4 regions of the Peribacillus sp. NPDC058075 genome follow, and region 2 is predicted to be linked to each of the others. Evidence: riboswitches for the same ligand, from Rfam matches in the RefSeq annotation. Region 2 holds a riboswitch; each other region holds the start of a gene.
The links. Region 2 has a riboswitch for thiamine pyrophosphate ahead of ACFVS1_RS02850 (ABC transporter substrate-binding protein). Riboswitches for the same ligand answer to the same signal wherever they lie in the genome.
Positions count from the first base shown of each region.

Region 1: another riboswitch for thiamine pyrophosphate. It lies ahead of tenA (thiaminase II); the one in region 2 lies ahead of ACFVS1_RS02850 (ABC transporter substrate-binding protein).
Region 3: another riboswitch for thiamine pyrophosphate. It lies ahead of tenA (thiaminase II); the one in region 2 lies ahead of ACFVS1_RS02850 (ABC transporter substrate-binding protein).
Region 4: another riboswitch for thiamine pyrophosphate. It lies ahead of thiC (phosphomethylpyrimidine synthase ThiC); the one in region 2 lies ahead of ACFVS1_RS02850 (ABC transporter substrate-binding protein).

Region 1 covers NZ_JBHVSL010000001.1:2,970,743-2,972,944, forward strand. Annotated here, with positions in the region: gene ACFVS1_RS14725 (Spo0E family sporulation regulatory protein-aspartic acid phosphatase) at 1-88, opposite strand, end outside; gene ACFVS1_RS14730 (Fur-regulated basic protein FbpA) at 339-527, opposite strand; SAM riboswitch class I at 703-807, opposite strand; TPP riboswitch at 967-1,071, shown strand; gene tenA (thiaminase II) at 1,161-1,850, shown strand; gene thiW (energy coupling factor transporter S component ThiW) at 1,863-2,202, shown strand, end outside.
Region 2 covers NZ_JBHVSL010000001.1:558,104-560,305, reverse strand. Annotated here, with positions in the region: gene ACFVS1_RS02850 (ABC transporter substrate-binding protein) at 1-929, opposite strand, end outside; TPP riboswitch at 1,064-1,173, opposite strand; gene ACFVS1_RS02845 (protein-glutamine gamma-glutamyltransferase) at 1,488-2,202, shown strand, end outside.
Region 3 covers NZ_JBHVSL010000001.1:2,110,191-2,112,392, reverse strand. Annotated here, with positions in the region: gene ACFVS1_RS10460 (AMP-binding protein) at 109-402, shown strand; gene ACFVS1_RS10455 (SDR family oxidoreductase) at 433-768, shown strand; TPP riboswitch at 904-1,033, shown strand; gene tenA (thiaminase II) at 1,170-1,853, shown strand; gene ACFVS1_RS10445 (ECF transporter S component) at 1,868-2,202, shown strand, end outside.
Region 4 covers NZ_JBHVSL010000001.1:18,810-21,011, forward strand. Annotated here, with positions in the region: gene ACFVS1_RS00180 (HAD family hydrolase) at 1-446, shown strand, start outside; TPP riboswitch at 563-677, shown strand; gene thiC (phosphomethylpyrimidine synthase ThiC) at 813-2,202, shown strand, end outside.

The DNA.
Region 1 (2,202 bases), 2.4 Mb from region 2:
GACTTGTTAAGCCGTAACTTGCTGCCAATTTGATCATTTCCTGTCTCTTTTCTTCTACTTTTTCTATAGTTACCTTACGGCAAGGCATTATATGTCACCTCCCATTTATTCAATTTTTTTACACTTTCATCATAATGAAACCACTAGTTAAAATCAACTATTTTTTAGAAATAAAATGTGTAATTTTATAGGTTAAATGTGACAAAACACCTACTTTATTCTTTAATTATGTATATTTTATGTCATTTCCTATTAAACGCAAAAAAGCACCCACTGGTGTACTGTGAATGCTTAATCATATCCCCTATCCAAGAACCCAAAATATAGTCCATCGCTTACTAAGTCATCCATTCAGAAGGTGACTCGTTATTAGGTCTATTTATTACAATCTTATATTCATCTTCAAGCACTTTTAATGGGGCATCATAAAGGTGCCTTTCATCAGAAGTTTTGTATACTCCATTGGCCAATAGCTCTTCAATGAGCATTGCCTTCCTCTGTTCAATCCTCTTAAATAATTCTGCCATGTAAATGGCTCCTTTCCTAGTCATCCTAGAGCCTGCTTCTAGTTAGCTAACTTTATCAACTTATTTGATTTTCACCAAATTATATATACCTTTTCTATTATGTCACTAAACGTTATTTCCCAAAAATAAAAGCCCCTTCTAATTCAAGAAGAGGCTGACAATGTCCGTACGGCTCTTCTTATCTTCCAAGCATAAGCTTGTTGGATTTAGCACAGTTCCCAAAACGGGTCCGCTGCCGAGGTTTCTTAGGGCCAAGTCCCTCCACCTCTCTGGATAAGAATTCGATATATAATTGTTGTAGAAATGATTCTATCCTAATAATCATCAAAAGTCAATTACCTGGTTCTCCCTTTTTTCCTTGACATAAAGTTTATCCCTCTTTTAAATACGGGTTGCAATTTCTTGTCTTTCTGATATGATGTCAGTAATTACATACAATTCACACCACTAGGGGAGTCTTTTTTTAGACTGAGATGGAATTAATTCCGGACCCTTTGAACCTGAACCGGCTCATACCGGCGGAGGGAAGTGGATGATATCGTCCATTCACAGACTATATCCATCTACCCCGTTCCGTATTCAGGAACGGGGTTTTTCATTATCAAAGGGAACCATTATGAAGGAGGATGAACAATGGAGAATATTAAAACAAAAACATTCAGTGATAGACTTCATTCACGGGCAAAAGAGATTTGGAAAAGGAACCATTCACATCCCTTTGTCCAGGCAATTGGAAACGGCACGCTTCCTGAAAAGAAATTTGCCTATTACCTGAAGCAGGACTATATCTATCTCATGGATTATTCCAAGCTCTTCGCTTTAGGTGTCATCAAAGCTCATAACATCGAAACCATGGCAAAGTTTTCGAGTATTTTAAATGAAACCCTTCAAGTGGAAATGGATATCCATCGGCATTATGCTTCCGAATTCGGAATCAGTTCCAAAGAATTGGAAGATACAGAACCTACTCCCACCACTCTAGCCTATACAGGTTACATGCTAAATGCAGCTCAGCATGGGACTTTGGCAGACTTGATCGCCTGTCTCCTGCCCTGCGCTTGGGATTATTATGAAATCGGTTTGCTATTAAAAGAACAAAATGGAGCAGCATTGGAAAACAATCGCTACGCAGATTGGATAAGGTCCTATTCATCGCCTGAATTCGGGGAAGCACACAAGTGGCTGATCGCATTGTTGGAAGAATTGACGGAGGGCATGCCAGAAAAGGAACTTCTTAGATTAGAAAAGCACTTTTTGGTTACGTCCCGATATGAATATTTATTCTGGGATATGGTTCAAAATGAGCAGGATTGGCCGCTGTAGGTCGCAGACATGATGAATCCTATCAAGAAACTGACGTTGACTGCCATGATCACGGCTATTACGACGCTGACCAGTTCATTTATTTTCATCCCTGCAGGATTTGCAAAGGTCTTTCCTGTTCAGCATCTGGCAAATGTCCTCACGGCCGTTCTATTGGGGCCTGCTTATGCTGTGACACAAGCTTTCTTAGTTTCCATCATTAGAAACATGTCTGGTACCGGTTCAATATTCGCCTTTCCCGGCAGCATGATCGGTGCACTTTTGGCTGCCATCCTTTATCGAAAAACACAAAGCTTAAAATTCGCTTGTTTAGGTGAAGTGATCGGGACCGGCATTCTCGGTTCCCTGGCCT
Region 2 (2,202 bases):
TCAGTCATCCAATCACTGTAATTCTTCCAGATTTCCAGTTTTTGTTCACCCCAACGCGGAGCATCATCCTGATACTTGTCTGCAAGCCACTCCTGGCTTTTCTTAACTAGTTTTGCATCAAGATCCGGCGCAGACTTAATTAACATGTCTGCTGCATCAGCAGGATTTTCAATCGCAAACTGGTACCCTTTCGATGCTGCATGAACGAATGCTTTAACAGTTTCCGGATCTTCTTTTATCATCTTTTCATTTGTCGTCAAAACAGGCGTATAGTAATCAAGCTTATCAGAGTATTCGGTTAAGTAAACCATATTAAGCTTTTCATTTCGCAGCTCAGCCTCAATGCCTGTCCATCCATAATAAATCCAGGCAAAATCTATATCCCTCTTAACCGAAGTGAAAAAATCCATGTCTCCTGTATTGACTATATCCACTTTATTTACATCCGCATTTTCTTTTTTCATGAGTGAATCGATAATGGCCTTTTCTACCGGAGACCCCCAGCCACCATACGTTTTCCCTTCAAAATCCTTTGGAGTTGTAATGTCCTTTGCCTCAGGGGAAGCGAATCCCGAGGTATTATGCTGGATGACGGCAGCTACCGAAACAATCGGCACGCCCTGCACGCGGGCCTGCGTTATGCCCTCCTGGTAGCTCACGCCAAATTCAGATTTCCCTGAAGCGACAAGCTTATCCGCTCCAGCTTCACCTGGCATGATAATTTCCACATCAAGTCCTTGCTCTTTAAAATAACCTTTTTCCTTGGCAACATACAATCCTGTATGGTTTGTATTCGGTGTCCAATCGAGCACGACCGATACCTTTTTTAATTCTTCATTTTTAGATGCTTCTTCTTTTTCATTAGTTCCTCCTGCACCACATCCAGCCAAAAGGAACAACGAAGTTAACAGTGGTAAGAATTTATTCAAGTTATTATCCTCCTACACATCATATAAGATCCATATGCCAGAACCATAATGGGGCTCCAGGGTCTATTCAGATACTGGATAAAAAAGCAAAAAACGCCCGAAGATGAATTCGGACGTTAACATACAAAACATAAAGTCAGTAATAATATGTTCCCTCCGCTGGCATCACCCAGATCAGGTTCAAAGAGTCAGCATCTAAAGGACGCAATCTCAGCCAGCAGTACTGGCCCCCCTACATTTCTCGCACATATGAACTTTTCTCTCTCATTATATCAATTCATAAGGAAAAGGGAATACTAATTTGCTTCTTCTCACTAATTGGAAAGGTATTCCTTGCTCTTAAAGATATCTAGCAAAACATCTTTTGGAACGAAAATCCTTGAAAGCAAAATAATTCTGCCGATTTTCATTCCAATCATTCTTGGCTGCAGCGGTGGCTGAAACGTTCTAAATAGTCATTTCCTTGCATGCATTCATATAATGAGCATTACCTGTAGACATTTTTGTGTACCGGCATTATTAAACCCTTAATTTCATAAGCAAAAGGTGGATATGATCATGATAAAGATTAATCATAGATGGTTGGATGTCAGTCAAATCCAACCAGCTACAGCATCTGCAAAATCGCTTGAAATTCTCCAATTGCTGGGTGAAGATTCTAACGTTTTTGAATACAGGAACTTTGGAGAGTTTAATTTCGATATACAACTGAGGCACCGTGTCATTGAGGCAGCGATTTCATTGAATAAAAGTGGTGCAGAATTTTCAACACTTGAGGAATCGCAATCCAATCAACAATATTGGCACATTTCAAAGGATGGCACCTTTACTCTTCAGCCAGGGATTTTCCCTCATGCTGCACTTCTGGACATATTCATGAATGGAAGTCTTTATACCTTCGAATGCGGGACAGCAATAGTCGTCACTTTTTTAAAGGCGATTTTGGATGTAATCGGCTCTAGGAACTTCGATTATCTTTTTTCAAACCTATTTTTATATGACTGGCGCCCCCCACAGAACATGGAACTTAATATTCATAAAGGGAGAGATTATACACCAGGCGATTGCGTTTACTTCATAAACCCTGATCATGACGAGTCAACTCCTGAATGGCAAGGTGAAAATGCCATACTATTAGGGAATGACCTCTTTTATGGACACGGGATCGGGATTACCTCTTCACAGGGAATCATCGATGAATTAAATAGCAATAGAAAGCCGTACGCAACCATATCAGCATTCCTGACAAGTCATATCATTTTCCTTGATAGTT
Region 3 (2,202 bases), 1.6 Mb from region 2:
GGTACATTCCCGACAGGAGTTCCGATAGAGCGTTGGTTTGATTGGGTTTCCTTGGATCCTCCGCTTACTTAATTGTCAATTCATAAAAAAGCAAAAGCCTGAACTGGCATGAAAGAAAAATCTTTTACCATTGAACAGGGATCCATTGCTTGGAAATTTGCGGGCAGCATCCAGGGAACACTTGAAATCGACTGCGATAACAAGGGGGTTTCTAATGGAAGTGTTGCCTGGATGGATTGCAAACCATGGAAAGAGAATGATGCTGGTGATCATGTCAAGCATCCAGATAAGATAGCGATTATCGATAAAAAAAGTAGTTTTACTTACAAGCAGCTTGGTAAGTTGGTCGATCGAATCGCATTGGGTCTCTTGCATATAGGATTGGGTAAGGGGGATCCTTGATAAGAGTCCTACTGCGCTAAAAATGCTCAAATATTCCTTGCAGCTAGAGTAGGATCAAGTGGAGAGGCAGTTTATTCGGCTGCAAAGGGAGGGGTGATTGCCTTCACAAAAACGATAGCAAGAGAAATGGCACGTCACAAACTCAACATCAATTGTATTGCGCCAGGTCCTGCTAATACGCCCCTATTTCAAGAAATAGGCTCTTATAATGAAGGTATAGCAGGCGCCTTGGAAAAAGCGATTCCATTCCGCCGGCTTGCACAGCCAGAGGACATTGCTAGTGCTGTTGCCTATTTCGTTTCGGAAGATGCAGGATATATTACGGGGCAAACACTTTCCGTAAATGGTGGATTAACAATGGTTTAAACGATCATGGTAAGGGTGTTATGCAAGATTGAAAGGTTAGTAACCATAAATCATTAAGTTGAAAACTTTTTCTAATACGTTTGACAATTGGATTTATCGTGTTAATATAAAGGCAAATGAAATTTAATATACAATTTGTACCACTAGGGGTGCTTTATAGGTGAAAGTTGATTTTTACCGCAGAAGCTGAGATTAAAGTATGACTTTAAGACCCTTAGAACCTGATCTGGTTTATACCAGCGTAGGGAAGTGGGGTCTGGAACAATACGTTTCTGTATTATTTCAAGTACAACCACTTTCTTTACGTTTAAGAAAGTGGTTTTTTGTTTGCAAAAAATAGGGGTGATAAAAGGTTTATATTCGTGAATTTTCTTAAAAAATATCATTTGGGGGTAATGGACATGAAGTTTTCAGAGGAAATCCGTCAGGAAGCTGATCATATTTGGGAAGCTAGTTTTAATCACCCGTTTGTTGCAGGAATAGGAGATGGCACATTGCCATTGGAGAGTTTTCGTTTTTATGTCATGCAAGATGCCTATTATTTATCTCATTTTGCTAGAGTTCAAGCTTTAGGGGCAGTTAAAGCTACTGATTTACATACAACAAGCAGGCTTGCCGGCCATGCACAAGGAACATATGAAGCGGAGTTGAAGCTTCATGAGAATTTTTCTGAGAGATTAGGCATCACAAAAGAAGAACGGGATAATTTCAAACCTGCCCCGACTGCTTATGCTTATACTTCCCATATGTATCGTGCGGCTTATTCGGGACATTTAGGGGATGTTATTGCAGCTATCTTGCCGTGTTACTGGCTGTATTACGAAATAGGTGAAAGACTGCAAGGGTGCCTGCCCGAAGAGCCGATTTATCAAGAATGGATAGCGGCTTACGGAGGGGAGTGGTTCCGCACGTTGGTGGAAGAACAAATTGCGAGGCTTGATGAAATTGCTGAAAAAGTGACAGACGAAGATAAGGAACGAATGAAAGAGCATTTTATCCTCAGCAGCCAATATGAATACTCATTTTGGGAAATGGCTTATCGTTTAGAGACATGGCCTGTGCATAAGGAAACACTAGAAGTATAAAGGGGAATGAAACAATGAAAAAAGGATTGAAATTAACGGACATATTGGTAACGATCGTGATTGCGGTAGCATTTGGAATCGTTTATATCCTTTGGGGTTCGATTTATTATTCCGTTAAACCGTTAGGATTACATTTGGATCAACTTATTTATGGAATGTGGTTTATAGCCGGCCCCGTCGCCTTTTTAATTTTACGGAAACCGGGTGTGGCACTTTTGGCGGAGATAGCAGCAGCTTCCGGGGAGTTCTTTCTTGGTTCACCATGGGGGCTGACCGTACTTTTATATGGGGTGGTACAAGGTTTGTTCGCGGAACTGGTGTTCATGGCGTTCAAATATAAAAAATTCAA
Region 4 (2,202 bases), 540 kb from region 2:
GGCTTGAACTGGCAGAACGTTTCCCTGCGGAGAGACGCAAAAAGCCATTTATCTATGAAGAAACATTCCGTGTTCTGGATGAATTAAAAGGGAAGTATAAGTTGCTATTGCTTACGAACGGATCTCCTGAGCTGCAAAATACTAAACTTGAAATCACTCCTGAACTGGTTCCTTATTTCGACCAAATCGTGATATCAGGCGCATTTGGAAGAGGTAAACCGGATGCCTCCATTTTTGAGCATGCTTTGGAAATCATGGAGCTTGATAAGGATGAAGTATTGATGGTCGGCGATAATTTAATGACGGATATCCTCGGGGCGTCACGAGTAGGCATAAAGTCGGTTTGGATAAATCGTCATGATAAGGAACGGAATGAAGTGATTCCAACCTATGAAATCAAGCATTTAGAGGAGCTTTACCCAATCCTTGAGAGCCTGGGGAATTAATTAACGGCTCTCCTTCAAAAAACAAATTTTGGAGAGTTGTAATGAAAATATTAGGTCTTTCAAATTATTTACAGGATGAAAAGGGTGAGATATAGTTACCCTGTAATCAATTAAATTATTCAGACTAGGGGTGTCCAATAAAAGTTGGGCTGAGAGAGAAGCGCTTAAGCTTCTTAACCCTCAGGACCTGATCTGGTTCATACCAGCGTGGGGAAGTTAGAATCTACTAAACAATGACTTTTCAATTGGTCATTTCTGTAGTCATACTAACGTTAGCCAGGTCTTAAATATGAGATCTGGCTTTTTCGTGCGAAATGGATTGGATTTTGTCCTTTTTAAATGAACTTAAAAAGGAGAAATGAAATCATGAAGAGTAATTCTGTAGATGACATGAATGTTTCAATTATGTCCAGTTTTGCCGGGAGTAAAAAAGTGTATGTTGAGGGATCTAGACCTGATATTAAAGTACCTATGCGTGAAATTAAGCTAAGTCCGACTACAGGGTCATTCGGCGAAGAGGAGAATCCGCCTTTACGAGTATATGACACAAGCGGTTTTTATACGGATTCAGAATATCCCATTGATATTCATACAGGTCTTGCCCCGATTAGACGCAGATGGGTTTTGGAAAGGGAAGATGTTGAAGAGTATGAAGGGCGTGAAATAAAGCCCGAAGATAACGGCTATAAAAAAGAGTCACAATCCAACGCCGAAGTTTTTCCGGGATTGAAAAGAAAACCATTGCGTGCTGCGAAAGGGCAAAACGTAACCCAGCTCCATTATGCCCGAAAAGGTATCATAACTCCGGAAATGGAGTTCATCTCGATCAGGGAAAATGTAGCCCCTGAGTTTGTAAGAGAAGAGGTAGCTAGCGGGAGGGCGATCATACCGGCAAATATTAATCATCCCGAAAGTGAGCCCATGATCATCGGACGTAATTTTCATGTGAAAATAAATGCGAATATTGGAAATTCCGCTGTTAGTTCATCGATTGAAGCTGAAGTGGAGAAAATGACTTGGGCTACACGTTGGGGTGCAGACAACATAATGGATCTTTCCACCGGTAAGAATATTCACACGACCCGAGAATGGATTATCAGAAATTCACCTGTGCCAGTTGGGACGGTTCCGATATATCAAGCATTGGAAAAAGTGAATGGAGTCGCGGAAGATTTAAATTGGGAAGTTTTCCGGGATACATTAATCGAGCAGGCTGAGCAAGGTGTCGATTACTTCACCATACACGCTGGTGTGCTTTTACGATACATTCCCATGACAGCAAAGCGAGTTACGGGCATCGTTTCCCGAGGGGGCTCCATCATGGCACAATGGTGCTTGGCCCACCATCAAGAAAGTTTTCTCTATACTCACTTTGAAGAGATTTGTGAAATCATGAAGGCGTATGATGTTTCTTTCTCTTTAGGTGACGGCCTCCGTCCGGGCTCCATTGCAGATGCAAACGATGAGGCTCAATTTGCTGAATTGGAAACACTGGGGGAACTGACGAAGATTGCTTGGAAGCACGATGTTCAAGTCATGGTGGAGGGACCTGGTCACGTACCGATGCATTTGATCAAAGAAAATATGGATAAGCAGCTGGAAGTCTGTCAAGAAGCCCCATTCTATACCCTGGGACCATTGACGACGGATATAGCTCCTGGATACGATCATATCACTTCTGCGATTGGTGCTGCCATGATTGGATGGTTTGGAACAGCCATGCTTTGTTATGTGACGCCGAAAGAGCATTTGGGTC